DNA from 4 places in the Paenibacillus shenyangensis genome. Region 1 is predicted to be linked to each of the others. Evidence: a T-box and tRNA genes for the amino acid it is inferred to sense, from the RefSeq annotation. Region 1 holds a T-box; the other regions hold tRNA genes.
What was found. The T-box of region 1 lies ahead of argS (arginine--tRNA ligase). A T-box ahead of a tRNA ligase gene usually reads a tRNA of that ligase, here a tRNA-Arg.
Positions count from the first base shown of each region.

Region 1 (4,119 bases):
GATATAACAGAGTATAAGGATAAGCTTATTATCCAATTAATGGAGGTTGACGATGACAACACCTGTATATATTTTATCCGGATTTTTAGGTAGCGGTAAGACGACATTATTGCAGCAAATGCTGCAAACCTGGCGTGATGAAGGCCAGACGCCAGCGGTAATCATGAATGAGATTGGTGATGTGAATCTGGATGGTATGATGCTGGACCAGGATATAGCAATGGCTGAACTGCTGAGCGGATGTATCTGCTGTTCGAACCGGGTGGATCTGGGACTGGAACTGTATAATCTAATGCAGAATGAACAGCCGGATATGATCGTGATCGAAGCTTCCGGTGTTGCGAATCCTATTGAGATTCTCGATGTGGTTACCGAGATTGCTCTCTATAATCCATTAGAGCTACGCAATCTGATTACAGTAGTGGATACTGCCCATCTATGGCAGCTATACCAAGACCAACAGGGCAAGACGTATCGACTCATGCAGGAACAGATTCGGTCAGCATCCCTGCTTATTCTTAACAAAAGTGATCTGGTTAGTCCCGAGCAGCTGGAGCAGGTACAGCATATTGTACGTGGCTGGAATGCGTATGCTCCTGTTCATGTCGCTGTACGCTGTGAGGTGGATCGTTCGTATTACGAGCAGGAAGGTGCTTCGCTTAGCAGTGAACAGCGTGCAGATACTGTCACTGAACATGATGTACAAAACTGCGCAGTATGCAATTCTTCAGAATCGGAAGATTCAACAGATCATGACACAATAGAGGGGAATAATGGGCATCAGCATATGCATCATTCCCATGAACATGTAATGGTCTATACGCATCATTTCCAGAATCCGATCAACAGTGAAGAATTTGAAAAGATCATTGCGCAGCTGCCAACCGAAGTATATCGTGCCAAAGGGATCCTGACGTTCAGTGATACTTCAAGCCGTTTCTTATTCCAATATGCCTATCGCCAGATGGATTTTATGAAAACCATACCACAAAAACCCATCCCGGATGTCGCCGTATTTATTGGAGAATACTTTGATAAGCAACAAATACAGGAACAATTGCTGACACTGGAGCGTCAAGCTGCGGAATCCTGATTATACCTTCGTTTCAATTTTGCCTGTCCCGGGGTAATAGTTCAATAACCAAACGCTGAGGCCGGACAACGGCGCCTAAATAAGCTGGCTTACACCACGTTTACCAAAATAGAACTACTCGGGAGGCTATTATTATGTCAACACTACAACAATATCATTCGTATATCGAGGCATGTGTAGAAGCAATGAATGCCTGCAATATTTCCTATATTTCCAACCTCAAGGAATATGATCTGGAGAAGCTGTGTGATTGCATTCGTATCAATCGGGATTGTGCAGAGATCTGCTCCTTTACAGCGCAGGCATTGAGTCAGGGAAGTATCTTCGCTGCCGAAATCGCCGAAGTATGTGCCAAAGCTTGTGAAGCATGCATCGACGAATGTCAGAAGCATCCACAGACACATTGTCAGGAATGTGTGCAGGCATGCCGTCGCTGTGCTCAAATGTGCAGAGAACTGATGGAGATGAAAGTTCCTGTATAAATGAACAGAGTTGTCTACATAGGAGTGTGCGTTTTCTGAGAGACAACACCTCAATGATACAACCGGAAGATTGATTCTTTTTCCTTCTGATTCCAATCGCTTGGTCTTGAGATTTACTGGATAGAGTAGACAGGACAGAAGCTCAATATTTGTATATAATTTGAATATTAAAAGCTGCTATCCCCATAGATAGCAGCTTTTTGTATGTAAAAAGCCAAGTAAATACAATCGAAAATGAAGTGGAGAAACAACACGGCAAACAAGCTATTGGAGAGTTGGATAAAATAAAAGTATCTTTTGGCGGGTCATCAACTAATGGTAATCCATCTGAAATTCAAAAATGGTTTTCAAAAAAGAATTGCAAAAAAAGGTTGCTTGTCTGCAGGTTGCCCGATATAATACTGCTAACTTGCATATCATTATGCTGAATAGTTATTTCACCAAATTACATAAAAGTCTATGAACAGGAGAGTAGGTACAGTCTACATTCTTCAAGCGAGCCGGGATGGTGGGAGCCGGTAGAATGCCTTTGCCGAAGCGCACCTGTGAGATGATCCGCCCAAAGCAGCAGTATGCCATAGAGCAAAATGCTGTGCATAGGCGAATCCGGTCCGACACCGTTATCGTATTCGAGTGACAATCTGGGATCTGATGGATAATTATCCGTATGATGCCGATTGTACCAAGAGTGGTACCGCGGGAACAGCAATCGATGCTCTCGTCTCTTAAGCTTTGGCTTGAGGGACGGGAGTTTTTTGATATGTACAAGATTAAAGGGAGTGGACAAAGGATGAGTACAGTAGGATTGTTTATGGAAGAAGCCTCACAAATGTTGCAAAAGGTTACCGATATCGATACAACCGAGCTGACCCGGCTGCTGGAGACGCCCCCATCGGTGGCGATGGGAGATTTGGCTTTTCCATGTTTTACTCTGGCCAAATCCTGGCGTCGCGCTCCGCAGCAGATCGCTGACGAATTGTGTAGCCGGATCAGTGAACTGCCGGACTATGCACATATCCGTGTATCGGCTGCCGGCGCATACATGAATATGCATTGGGATCGTACACAGTGTAGCACAACACTGCTGGAACAGATTAGTAAAGAGGAGCATTATCAGCTTCAGACCGGTAAAGGGCAACGTATTATTATCGATATGTCCTCACCCAATATCGCGAAGCCGTTTGGAGTCGGGCATCTGCGTTCTACGGTGATCGGCGCCGCCCTATATCGCATCTATCATGCTGCCGGATATGAGCCGGTACGTGTCAATCATATTGGCGACTGGGGAACCCAGTTTGGTAAGCAGATTACTGCGCATTTGCGGTGGAGCGATCCGGTACAGATGGAGCAGAATCCGATCGGGGAAGCACTTCGTGTATACATCAAATTCCATGATGAGGCAGCAGAGCATCTGGAGCTGGAGGATGAAGCACGGGACTGGTTCCGCAAGCTTGAGAATGGCGACGCCCAGGCGCTGGAATTATGGCGTTATTTTGTAGATGTGAGTATGGCTTCACTGGATCGGATGTATGAGCGCCTTGGTGTGGAATTTGATGCTGTACTGGGCGAGAGCTTTTATAATGATAAAATGCCTGCAGTCGTGGATCGGCTGCGCGAGCTGAATCTGCTGGAAGAAAGTGATGGAGCCTTGGTAGTTCGTCTGGATGAGCAGGATATGCCTCCCTGCCTGATTATCAAATCCGATGGTACAACTATCTACCCGACTCGTGATCTGGCGACAGCTATTTACCGCAAGGAAGTGATGGAGGGCGATCGTCTCGTATATGTCGTCGGTGGAGAGCAGACGCTGCATTTTCGTCAGGTGTTTGCTGTACTGCGCAAAATGGGCTTTGATTGGGCAGAAGATTGCATACATGTGCCATTTGGTCTGATGAAAGTAAATGGCAAAAAAATGTCTACACGCAAAGGGAAAGTTGTATTTCTGGAAGAAGTGCTGGATGAGGCAGTACAGCAGGCAGCACGTATTATCGAGGAGAAAAATCCTGATTTGCCGAATAAGGAAGAAGTTGCCCGGCAGGTCGGCGTAGGTGCTATCATTTTTAATGATCTCAAAAACAATCGTCAAAATGAAATTGATTTCTCGCTGGAAGAAGCCGTGAGCTTCGAAGGAGAGACCGGACCTTATGTACAGTATGCCTATGCCCGGATTCAAAGTATTCTGCGACGTGCTGCGCAAAATGCGCCGACTCCCGAACTGACGGCAGATGCAGTGACAGATCCGTCACTGGATCAGGTCGACTCCGAAGCTGTTGTGGAAGAACCATCCGGTTGGACGGATAGTGCCTGGGAGCTGCTCTGTCATCTTGCCAGTTATGACAGTGAACTGGAACGGGCAGTTCGTCTGCATGAGCCATCGATCATGGCCAGATATGCACTTCAGACTGCGAGATTATTCAATCAATTTTATAGTCATAATCGTATTCTGGATGGTTCGCCTGCCTGGCGTGAACAGCGCCTGGAACTGAGCCGCCGGACAGGAGAGTATCTGGCTCGATTAATGGAATTGCTCGGTATGAAAGCTCC
Region 1 covers NZ_AOIG01000027.1:10,703-14,821, forward strand. The annotation lists gene H065_RS0120460 (CobW family GTP-binding protein) at 53-1,093, shown strand; gene H065_RS0120465 (four-helix bundle copper-binding protein) at 1,228-1,575, shown strand; T-box leader at 2,026-2,304, shown strand; gene argS (arginine--tRNA ligase) at 2,366-4,119, shown strand, end outside.

Region 2 (4,119 bases), on a different contig from region 1:
AGCGGGGGATTGCTTGTACACAAGTCCACCCATCATTTTGATTTGGTGAATTTCTGGATCGGTTCTCAGCCGGATACGGTATTTGCTTTTGGTGATTTGCTGTTTTATGGCCGGGAAAATGCAGAACAGCGGGGTGTGACTTCCTTTTATAACCGGGCAACCGGCAATCCGGCTGCAGTGGATGACCCATTCGCTCTAACACTCGATGACAATCCCAATCTCAAAGCGATGTATCTGGATGCCGAGCATGAAGACGGCTATCAGCGAGATCAGAGCGTATTCGGTGACGGTATCAGTATTGAGGACACGATGAGTGTTATCGTCCGCTACAAGAACAAAGCGATGCTTACGTATTCGCTGAATGCCTATATGCCCTGGGAAGGCTATCGCATTGCTTTTAATGGTACCCGTGGGCGGATCGAAATGCAGGTCATTGAAAAGTCCTATGTTAACGCTGGTGGAGACAAAGCCGATGAAGGCGCACTGGAAGGCAAACAGATCCGGGTATTCCCAATGTTCGCCGAACCATACGAGGTAGATGTAGAAGAAAAGGCAGGCGGTCACGGTGGAGGAGATCCTGAGCTGCTGAACGATCTGTTTGGTGAGCCAGCAGAAGATCCTTTTCACCGTGCAGCCAATCATATCGATGGAGCCCGATCGATCCTGACAGGGATTGCTGCCAACCAGTCAATCCGTACCGGAATGCCGGTGCAGGTAGATAGTCTTATTCAAATTCCGTCTTCGATCCTTTCCCCAGCTTCATCAGTAGCTGCTGCCGGTTCATTGAGCAGATAAACTTTTACTAAGCAGGTAAACCTTTTATATGTAGTTCTTTTATAGAGCCAGGACAAAGAATGTGGACAAAGCCTGCGCCCAAGGGGTATTCCCAGATTCTCTGGAAATATCCCTTGTTATCTAAAAAGCTTGCCATGTGATGTCTATCGACAGTATACCAACGGGTTTGTCGGCAGGGCTCCAATGTGCTTGGGTCGCCATTTCCGGTTTGCGAAAACAAACGAGCGTCTTATAATACCCGAAAGCACGGCAAACCCCCGGTCTGGCGGAATGAATGCCACACCTATCCTTCTCCATATCAAAAAACATGCAGGTTCCAAAATTTCTCGGCTGCTTCTCCAGATCCATCCTGCTTTTTTTAGGCATGGATTTTACTTTCTTTTTGATTATTTTAAGCTCCTGCTCCGTCACGGGAACAGGTCCGCAGCACATTCCATTGCAGCCTTTGCATGGTAAATCTTCCATAATACTCTCCTTTCCAATCTGTAATAGGTGGGAGCGATTATATTGAAATAGGCTCGTGAGCATCATGATTATCGCTTACCAGGAGATATCAATCTACCTCAACAAAGTTATTTATATCAAAACCAACCAAAAAATACAAAGATTTCCTAAAGAGGTCACTTTCGCGATTTACCTTGTTCCCCTTTTCTCTTATTGATACAGCTGCTCGTAAAATATCCCTATCGTTTTACTTGCTCTTGCTTCAAATAATAAGGTAATAGGATTGGAAGCCTTTACACCAAGCAGTTGAAAATATAGTAGACTTTCTTTGTATAGACGGTACGCTTGTCATGAACACAGCGGCCGTCTTTTTGTATGCACTGGTAAGCGATCATGGTAAAAGGGTAATGGTAGAGAAGACTGAAGCAACAGAATAGGAGGCAAGTGTATGATAACTTTAAATTGGGCGATCGTCGGTACAGGAGAAATTGCACATGATTTTGCAGCCGCGATTCGTCAGGTGAATGGACGTGTATTCGCAGTGTGCTCCCGCCAAATGGATCGTTCCAGACAGTTTGCATCCGAATGCGGTGCCGAGCATGCCTACGATAATATAGATGAAATGCTGCGTAATTCTTCGATTGATATTGTATATATCGCTACCCCTCATAGTAACCATCATAGCTATGTCATGAAGTGTCTTCATGCGGACAAGCATGTTTTTTGTGAAAAGGCGATCACTGTTAACAGCGAAGAACTGAAGGAGATTCAGGCAGTGGCAGCAGAGAAAAAGTTGATCCTGGCGGAAGCCATGACGATATACCATATGCCGCTCTACGGGGAACTGCACAAGATTATAGATAGCGGTCGGTTGGGTGCTCTCAAGATGATCAATGTGTCTATGGGTGATCCCAAGGAATATGATCCGAAGAACCGTTTCTATAATCCTGAACTGGCCGGAGGAGCACTGTTGGATATGGGCGTATACGCGCTTTCTTTTGTACGCTGCTTTTTGTCGGGTCTGCTGGACCAGATCTTGACCAGTGTACAGAAGGCTGCTACCGGGGTCGATGAGCAATCAGCGACTATTCTGCGAACAAGCCGCAATGGGATGGCCAATGTATCCTTGTCGCTGAATACCTCGATTCCCCGTATCGGTACGATTGGGTGTGAGAAGGGATACATCGAGATCAAGGAGTTTTCCCGCGCGGACCAGGCGATTATTCATTACGCAGATGGTCAGACCGAGATGATTCAGAGTGGATCAACGGATCAGGCACTCGCATATGAAGTGGAATATATGAATCGCTGCGTTCAGGGAGAACAGACAGAGCGTACGATGAACCTGACGACAGATGTAATGGAGCTGATGACCCGTATTCGTGAAAAATGGGATATGCGTTATCCCTTTGAGCAAAAGCTCGCTTCTTCCAAGCCAGAAGAAAGCATGTAATAAAATATGTAATAAAATATGTAATCCTGAAGATGCTTTTCTTAAATAAAAATAATCCTGATTTTATTTTAATAAATACAACCACACCAAACTTGTATCATCAAAATCAACAACAATATTCCGGGAACAATCCAAAACAAAAAAAGCCTCTCATCCTTTAAAAGGATGAAAGGCTTTTTCTTGTGTGTAACGTCCCAGGAGGGATTCGAACCCCCGACCGACGGCTTAGAAGGCCGTTGCTCTATCCGGCTGAGCTACTGGGACAAATATTCAATATTTCAAGCGCAACAAAAATATAATATCATGAACCGAGTTGGAAGGCAAGCAAATTTTAATGAACTGCTGTCATACCGTTCCTCCACCAGTTAAAAGCACAAAAGAATACCGGCGTTCAAAAGCAAACTTCTCCTTAATAAACAATATAAGAATTACGCGGTCATCTGGTATCTACAGACGATACGGTTTATATACAATATAGGAGACAGCCTGGGTTTTTGAGCAGGAAGGAAGCTGTGCTATAATCATGAAATCACAGACGATGTGATGAATGTAGGAGGTGCCATTATTACGGATTCAACGAATTCACATACAGACAGCAATCGGAATGTAGTCCTGTTTCCCAAGACACTCGACTATTATCAGGTTGAATTAACCAATATGCTTGAGACAGAGCGCTATCATGAAGCCATTAGTCTGCTAGAGTTTTTGCTGCAGTGCCAGGGGCAGGATCAGCGTCAGCTGGAAGAATGGGAGTCGCTGCTCGGATGGCTGCGTACGACGTTCCCGGAGTCTTCCCATGACCATTTTGAGGGTCTGGATGCTTCAGAGGATGAAGAACCTGCTGCGAATAATGAACAGATTATGCGCGAACGTATCCGGCTCAAGCAGTCCGAAGACCGCTTATATGAAGAGAAGCTGCTCAAGACAGCGATGGAGCGTCCGGTATCAGAGCGTACGCTGCTGGCGCTTGAACAACTCTCATATCTGGATCAGCCGGATATCGAACAGCGTCTGATCGAATGGCTGCAGGAAGAGCATCAGATTCATCCATTGATTCAGTTTCGTGTTCTGCAGACGCTTCGCCGCCGTGGTTACCGCGGAACCGTCTCTTTTATGCATCAGCATGAACGGGTAGATGTTGAAGTGGAGACTGTGCCTCTTGATCCGACCGAGTTTCCACTGACCATCATCCAGATTCTGGAGCGGGTATCCGACAAGGCCGAGATCAGTGCGCCGAATCTGTTTTACTTTGCCCAAGAGCTGTGGACGCAGTTTATTATGAGCATCTATGGCACCCAGAATTATATCTGGATCACACGCGGTGATGATGCGGAGATTGATATCTGGGCAGCTGCCCTGCACCAGACGGTAGCAGAGACGCTCGAAGGCAGCAGCAACGAGGAAGAGACACGGAATATGTACGGAGT
Region 2 covers NZ_AOIG01000019.1:42,373-46,491, reverse strand. The annotation lists gene H065_RS0116025 (Gfo/Idh/MocA family protein) at 1-795, shown strand, start outside; gene H065_RS0116020 (YkgJ family cysteine cluster protein) at 916-1,260, opposite strand; gene H065_RS0116010 (Gfo/Idh/MocA family protein) at 1,688-2,692, shown strand; tRNA gene H065_RS0116005 (tRNA-Arg) at 2,883-2,956, opposite strand; gene H065_RS0116000 (hypothetical protein) at 3,236-4,119, shown strand, end outside.
Region 2: it encodes a tRNA-Arg, which carries the amino acid that the T-box ahead of argS (arginine--tRNA ligase) is inferred to sense. The anticodon was not compared.

Region 3 (4,119 bases), on a different contig from region 1:
TTAGGCTTTGTTTGCAAAGTACTCCAAAGTACGAACCAGTTGAGCTGTATAGGACATTTCGTTGTCGTACCAAGCTACAGTTTTAACCAGTTGCTTGTCGCCAACTGTCAGAACGCGAGTTTGAGTCGCATCGAACAGGGAACCGAAAGTCATACCTTTGATGTCGGAAGATACGATTTCATCTTCAGTGTAGCCATAAGTTTCCGAATCGGAAGCTTCTTTCATAGCTGCGTTGATTTCTTCAACGGTTACGGATTTTTCCAGAACAGTTACCAGCTCAGTCAGGGAACCAGTAGCTACAGGCACACGTTGTGCTCCGCCATCCAGTTTACCTTTCAGTTCTGGGATAACCAGACCGATTGCTTTGGCAGCACCAGTTGTGTTAGGAATGATGTTTTCAGCAGCTGCACGAGCACGACGGAAGTCACCTTTGGCGTGTGGAGCATCCAGAGTGTTTTGGTCGCCAGTGTAAGCGTGGATTGTAGTCATCAGACCTTCAACAACGCCGAATTTGTCTTGCAGAGTTTTTGCCATAGGTGCCAGGCAGTTTGTTGTGCAAGATGCGCCGGAGATAACTGTTTCAGTACCATCCAGGATTTCGTGGTTTACGTTGTAAACGATTGTTTTCATTTCGCCAGTTGCTGGAGCGGAGATAACAACACGCTTAGCGCCTGCTTTCAGGTGAAGCTCAGCTTTTTCTTTTGTTGTGAAGAAGCCTGTGCACTCCAGTACGATGTCTACGCCAAGCTCGCCCCAAGGCAGTTCTTCAGGGTTACGGTTAGCCAGAACTTTAACTTCTTTGCCGTTTACTTTGAAGAAACCATCGTGTACTTCAACTTCGCCGTTGAATTTACCTTGAGTAGTATCATATTTCAAAAGATGCGCCAGCATTTTAGCGTCTGTCAGATCGTTGATTGCTACCACTTCGATACCTGCTACGTCTTGAATACGACGGAAAGCCAGACGTCCGATACGTCCAAAACCGTTAATACCAACTTTAACCATGAGTTAATTCCTCCTAGAAATAAGTTTATGATTTATTCAATCAAGACATGACCCTCTCGAGCCTGTCAAGACAACGATAATAAGATGAAGCTTGTGTGTCTGCTGCCAGTGATGCATGCCGTGACACCGTCACAAGCATAACATTGATTGATACAAGGAAACCACTATAGCTCCTTGACGATCTCTCTGGCAGCGGCTTCGTCGAGGACCAGGATATCTTCCTGTCCGAATTTAAGTACAGAATGGATAGATTTGGCTTTGCTGCGTCCGCCCGCTATTCCAATAACGACTTCGGCATTCGCAATATCCTCCAGCTGAAGTCCGAGGGTCAGCATATGGTGCACCGTCTGACCATCTTCATTAAAATAGTGGCCGAATGATTCGGCTACGGCTCCAGCACTGCGGATCTCCTCTACCGTCTGTGGGTCCAGTCTCCGGCGCCGCACCATCTCCATCGCATCACCGATGCCATGAATGATAATTCGTGCACGCCGGATAAAATCGACAATCTCACGGACATTCTGATCCTGATACAGCAGCTCGTAAGCATCTCTGCGCAGCAGATCGGGCACATGCAGCAGCCGGTACTGCGCGCCTACACGCTTAGCCATGGTCGAAACGATGGAGTTAGCCTGATACTCCATGTTCTCGCCAAGTCCGCCTCTTGCCGGTACGAACCAGGCGTCCTTTAGAGGTGCTGGAAAAGTTGGGCTAAGTTGTTCTGCTACTTCGGCAAGCGTAAAGCCGCCGGTTACAGCTACAATATCATTCTCACGAATCACACTGAGCAGAGCTTTGGCACCAGCTCTGCCAAGATTCTGCTTGGTACTGGCTGATGTGTCACTGTCTCCAGGTACAATAACAACCTGTCTTAGTCCATACACATCACGGATGCGATCTTCCAATACGGACAATCCGAGCAACTCTTCCATAATAGGCTCAAGTTCCTCCAGCAGTTCCCTGCCTGCTTCGCTGATCCTCATTCCTGTACTCTCAATCTCAAGGAGTCCCTGAGCTTTGAGCAGGTCGGTCTCAGCCCGCAGTACCCGCTCTGTCATATTGAGGGAAACGGCAAGCGATCTACGCCCGACAATTCCGGTCAGCATGACCTGATGTAAAATAGCATATCTTTTCTTCAATACATCGGTGAGATCGGGCAGAAGCTGCTGTTGTATTTCAAGTAATTTTCGCATGCTTTCCACTCCTGCAACTTGTCTCGCTCAGTGTAATTGGATACCCAGTAACTCAGGCTACGTATAATGGACTCAAAATGTCCCGGCATAACTTTTTAAGTCCCACGTCTATATTAACCAATTTTTGCGTGGGAAGCAAGTCTTTGCGACAACTAATTATGGAAGATGCATGTTATAACTATTATGGAAGCGTTGCTTGCTTTTTGACTTTATTTCATCTATACTAATTCTTGCTGTTGCTGATATGCGCCCGTGGTCCAATGGATATGACGTAGGCCTCCGAAGCCTGAGATCCAAGTTCGATTCTTGGCGGGCGCGCCACTTTACTTTTCTTGCAGCAGATGCTCAGAGCTTGATCGTAGCACGTATATATTATCGCATGATTAATTACATAATCTTTTCTTCGATGAAATAGTAATGACGTAACCAGCCCAGGCTGGTTATTTTTGTATCTGCATATAATAGTATTCCTATAGTAGCAATTATATATACGCGGCCAGATCTGCATTTCAAGATAAGACTTGTCGGATCCGTGATCCAGTCTCTATCTTATAGACGGGACATATTGTGTCCATAGAGAACAGCAAATGTTCCTCTTCATCATTAACCCATTTTTTAGCAGTTCAGGCAGTTTTACAGTCAATAGTTTGACTATCTTTGACTTTTAGTTTGAATTATCCTATAATGTGGTAAGAACAATTGAGTTCCTGATATTGTTTGAAGTAATGATCCACTATATAATCACACTTATTATGATTGTAATCTAAGGAGGGTTTCTAGTGAGTTATATCCCAATGGTCGTTGAACAGAGCAGCCGTGGTGAACGTGCGTATGACATTTACTCCCGTCTGCTGAAAGACCGTATCATTTTCCTTGGTTCTGAGGTTAACGATATGGTAGCGAATGCAATTATTGCACAGATGCTGTTCCTGGAAGCCGAAGACCCTGAGAAAGATATTCACCTCTACATTAACAGCCCAGGCGGTTCCATTACTGCAGGTATGGCTATTTACGATACAATGCAATTTATCAAAGCCGATGTATCTACGATCTGCGTAGGTATGGCTGCGAGTATGGGCGCGTTCCTGTTGAATGCAGGTGCCAAAGGCAAGCGTTTTGCGCTGCCAAACAGTGAAGTTATGATTCACCAACCACTGGGTGGTGCTCAAGGTCAGGCAACGGATATCGAAATCCGTGCACGTCGTATCCTCAAAATGCGTGACAAGCTGAACAAAATCCTGGCTGAACGTACAGGCCAGCCGTTGGAACGTATCGAAAAAGATACCGATCGTGACTATTTCATGACTGCTGCAGATGCACAGGAATACGGTCTGATCGATAAAGTTATCGAAAAAACACCTCCGCAAGGAGTATAAGCCGGCAACTGCCAGCCTATCCAAACACCTCCAGACTAATGTCTGGAGGTGTTTTTGTTCTGCTGTTATTCGCTACCTTTCATTCTCCTGTTACCTATGCGATTTTGAACTCCCCTTTCCTCATCTGCCGAAAAAGAAATACATAATAAAAAAAACCTGTTCAACATCGTACGATCACGATGGAACAGGTTCTTGGGATATTCCTATCTATTTATGTTCTGCATAGCAATGTTCAAAAAAAATTAGGATTGATAAGCGGACAGTGGGTTGGTACCCGATTTCAGCAGTTGGCTGAAGGTAAAGTCGATTTTCGGGTTACCTGCTGCTCCCGGAGCAATATCATACTTCTGGAAGAAGATCGTGAATCCGCTATCTGTCAGATAGTAATTCTCCAGGTATTTGCTGGAGTTTTTGCTCAGGTCATTGAACTGCTCCAGCGATAGCCCCTCAGTATCTGCGTTTTTCTTGATATGTGTCTGGATCAGCTTTTTGATATCCTGGCTGTAGTTGCTGTTGGACTTGAGCAGATCGGACAACTGAATAGC
Region 3 covers NZ_AOIG01000026.1:31,895-36,013, reverse strand. The annotation lists gene gap (type I glyceraldehyde-3-phosphate dehydrogenase) at 1-1,005, opposite strand; gene H065_RS0120100 (sugar-binding transcriptional regulator) at 1,170-2,198, opposite strand; tRNA gene H065_RS0120095 (tRNA-Arg) at 2,445-2,519, shown strand; gene clpP (ATP-dependent Clp endopeptidase proteolytic subunit ClpP) at 2,978-3,574, shown strand; gene H065_RS26470 (PdaC/SigV domain-containing protein) at 3,817-4,119, opposite strand, start outside.
Region 3: it encodes a tRNA-Arg, which carries the amino acid that the T-box ahead of argS (arginine--tRNA ligase) is inferred to sense. The anticodon was not compared.

Region 4 (4,119 bases), on a different contig from region 1:
GTCACCCGTACATTGCGTCCGGTTCGGGCAACTGCATCCATGATTTCCTGGCATTTATGTTCATCTACTGTCATCGGCTTCTCGGTGATCACATCGCAGCCCAGCTCCATCGCCCGGATAATATAGCGATGATGGGTACGATCCACACTGGTTACAATCACAATATCCGGTTTCTTTTCGGTAATCATCTGATCAAACTGATCGGCTGTATACAAATCGATCGGGTGATAATCATACTTTTGCTCCAGAAGTGTATTCGCATAACGTGCTCTCGTCTGATTGATATCGCAAAAAGCTACCAGTTCAGCGGTCTCGCGAAAATCGCGGGCAATTGCTCCATAAAAAAACTCCGCACGTCCACCTGTGCCTACAAGTGCATACTTTTTCTGCTTCATTTAAATAGTGCCTCCTCAGAACATGATAAGACTGTCTGAGTCCACATTAGCAAAAAAAGCGGCTCTATTCTCCGCAAATGATGCTTTGTTTCGGTAATACCGCTTATTTTGTGTGATATACTCTCAAATAGATAACGCTTACATAAAGGTAGGGAAACCTATATGAATCCGGATCTGCACAGTAATCTAACCAGCCCTCATGCGCTGGTCGCTGAATATATCGTACGTAGTGATTATTTTGCCATGACTACCGAACATGTACATCCTCATTATGAGATCTATATTCTGTTGTCGGGTGAACGAACCTATTTTATCGGGGATCAATTATATGAAGTGCATACCGGAGATATTGTATTTATCGGCAAAGACGAGCTGCACCGGACACTGCCCGGCAAGCTGCCGGATCATAAGCGCATTGTGCTGTATTTTAATGATCAGTTTGTAGAACAGCATTTTGGTAAAGATAAACAGTGGCTGCTTCGGCCTTTTCATAGCGGTTATCCGGTCTTCCATACCACTGTTCGGGATCAGATATGGCTGCAGCCGGTTATTCAGCAGCTGGTACGTGAACTGACTATTCAGGCTGAAGGATACCAGCTGCTTGTTCATCATCTGGTGATGGAGCTTCTCATTCACTGCGCCCGCAGCCAATCTTCATCCTCAGCCGAATCGCCATCCAGCCGGACTGCTGTCCAGCAGCAGATGTCCGATGTGGCCCAATATATCAAACAGAACCATCAACAGCCGCTGTCCCTACAGACCATCGCTGATCAATTTCATCTCAGTCCATCCCATCTAAGCCGGATGTTCAAGCGGACGACCGGATTCCACCTCACGGAATATATGAATACAGTACGCATCCAGACCGCCCAGCAGTTGCTACGGGAAACCGAGCTCAAAATTATCGATATTGCCGAAGCATCAGGATTTAACAACTTCTCCCACTTTGGCAAAATATTCAAACAGATGTGCCAGGTCAGTCCACGGGAATATCGGATAGCAGCAGGCAAGCGATCCAACCTGAACGCCCAGCAATAAAAGCAGCCATGCTATATGATTAACTGCTGATATAAAATCATTGATCGCTGTACGATCGAAGTTTGCTATACGATCAAAGCCCACTATAAGATCAACAACCATATAAGACCAATAACGGTATACAGTCAGCGATTGTCTACTGCCGATTTTACAGTTGCGGAGCTTCGGCAGAAGTCAGCAGTGCACGCAGCAGTAGTGAAGAGCTGCCATCTTCGTGTTCCAGCAGCACCCAGTTAACCGCAATCGTATCCTTGAGCTGCTGTGCTTGTTCAAGTGTCAGCTGAAGGCCGTCCATTCGCCCTTCTTCCCCTTCGGTATAATCACGTTCTGTCTCCATGGACAATGCATACTTGAGCCAGTTCTTCATTCCAGGCACTGTTGTAAACGTCATACGATATCCGTCACGGACTGCCTCTACCAGCTGTTCACCGTGTTCCTTTGCATAATTCATCCATTCGGCAAAATCGATATCTGCACTGCTGACCGCGCGCAGCGGAGCATCTTCCTGTTCATTCAGTGCCTGAATCAGCATATCTTCTGCCATACCATCCGAACGCAGACGCTCAATAATAATCGCACTGCGCTGGGAGATTTTCACTTGTTCTGTCATGGGTTTTTCCTCCATTGCTTCATTTATAGCGATTGATGCTGAGCATAACCGATCAATAGCTCTACACCTATCGTATCATACTCCCTGCACCGTATGCTGCTGTATCAGTTGTCCCGGCGAATCGGGCGTGTATTGGCGAGCAGCAGTGCACCGAGCAGCGCCAGAATAGCGAGAGACCATAATAGTGTACTCATCGCATTATCATAATCTACAATGATCAGCCGAATAATTGCTGTGATTCCAATATAGATGAAGTAACGCAGCGGAAAATGGAACCCGCTTTTGAAATACTTGACGATCAGGGCAATAAACTCAAAATACAAAAAGAATACCAGCAGTTGATCCATGAATTCATACGCAGTTGTCCCTGTATCTGCACTAATAAAGATGAAGCTGAAAATGTACCAGGTCTCTTTTAAAAGAAAAAAACATAATGTAAAAGCGACCAACCCAAGTGTGATATTGAGTACTGCCTGCAAAATAGCCGGAATCTGTTGCACATGCCGCATCCAGTTTTTCATATTTATTTCTCCTGTCTATGGATTTGTTTGGTTATAGGAACAGGTCGCAATGTATGAATCTGTAAGGCTTCGATAGATGAACTGAGTATACAATTTGTTATTATAAGCTGCAATAAGCCATTAAGGATGTCTCGACAGATAGTGTAATTGGTGCTAATGGGTAATGTATTACAAACTACTTCAGGTAAAGATTATGCTCTATTTGAATACTCTTATATCTGCTCGGACAGGCTCTCTTCACATTCAAATTTCATGAAATAAATACAAAAAAAGCGCCCTTCATTATATAAAATGAAGAGCGCTTTTTGAACGTCCCAGGAGGGATTCGAACCCCCGACCGACGGCTTAGAAGGCCGTTGCTCTATCCAGCTGAGCTACTGGGACAAAGAATATGTATAATTTGACGACAAATGATATTATACCGTAAATCACAATTTTTTCAAATATAATTTTTGATAGCAGTTAGCCAGCCCTTGCTATCTGGTATATACTGGCTAAATAAGTGGTTATTCAAATAAAAATGCTCTTTATTTCAATTTTTAACGAAAATAATAGTGCTAATTATCCAAAAATAAGTTTTAATTGGGAAAATGTGTATTATAATATACCTACAACTATTTAACTAATATAAAAGCGCTATTAACTCTTTATATATTGCAATCGTTATCATATCGGCTGATATGTCATTTAACTGAAATGGAGGTATCCATAATGTCTACATCTCTATCCGGCCATGAATCAGAGCATCCTATGCAGGAGTTATCGGAGGAACCAACTAAATCAGCTGCCTCTTCGGTATGGGATGATGATATCCCGGACGGCGGAAAGCACGGATGGGTCAAGATCAAAGATAACCGTATCCATGTATTTCCTCCACGTCAGGGAGGTCGGCCGGCTTCGATCCGTGGTGCTGCTCCGGTCTCGTTGATTGTGAACAAAAATATTATTGCCGGAACTGCTCCGATTGGTGAAGAAGATATCATTACCTGGGAACTTCAGCATGAACCGCTGTTCGAGATCAAAGTCTCTTCGGACAAGATGGAAGCGTACCTGATTCTGCATGAAAAGGTACGTTACGAATGGAATCTGGTGGATACCCCAGCTTCGGCGCAGCTTACGGTACAGGCCGTACCGAATCATGAGCGCATTATCGAGACACTGGAATTCACTCATATTATGGATGCACTGGAGAGCCGTCATATTATCAAAAATATAGACAAAGCCGCCATTTTGCAAGAGCTGGAGCTTCCTTCCGGCAAACCGGTCGTAGTAGCACGCGGACAGGCATCCGTACCAGGAACCGATGCCAGATTGGAGCTGTTTTTCCCGGAACAGATTGAATCGGTGTTCCATGAAGCAAGTGGTGTCGTGGATCATCGCAGTTACCGGCGTATTCCATCGGTACATGAAGGCGAAGTGATCGCTACCAAGCATGCACTGGTAACCGGATTACCCGGCTATGATGTATTCGGCAATGAATTGCCTCCAAAACAGGCGCTGGATCTGGAAGTAACCGCGGGAGAATTTACTGAAATGAATGAAGCCGGTGAGATCA
Region 4 covers NZ_AOIG01000019.1:46,646-50,764, forward strand. The annotation lists gene H065_RS0116025 (Gfo/Idh/MocA family protein) at 1-395, opposite strand, end outside; gene H065_RS0116030 (helix-turn-helix transcriptional regulator) at 558-1,433, shown strand; gene H065_RS0116035 (hypothetical protein) at 1,582-2,043, opposite strand; gene psiE (phosphate-starvation-inducible protein PsiE) at 2,148-2,564, opposite strand; tRNA gene H065_RS0116045 (tRNA-Arg) at 2,875-2,948, opposite strand; gene H065_RS26100 (flagellar assembly protein A) at 3,276-4,119, shown strand, end outside.
Region 4: it encodes a tRNA-Arg, which carries the amino acid that the T-box ahead of argS (arginine--tRNA ligase) is inferred to sense. The anticodon was not compared.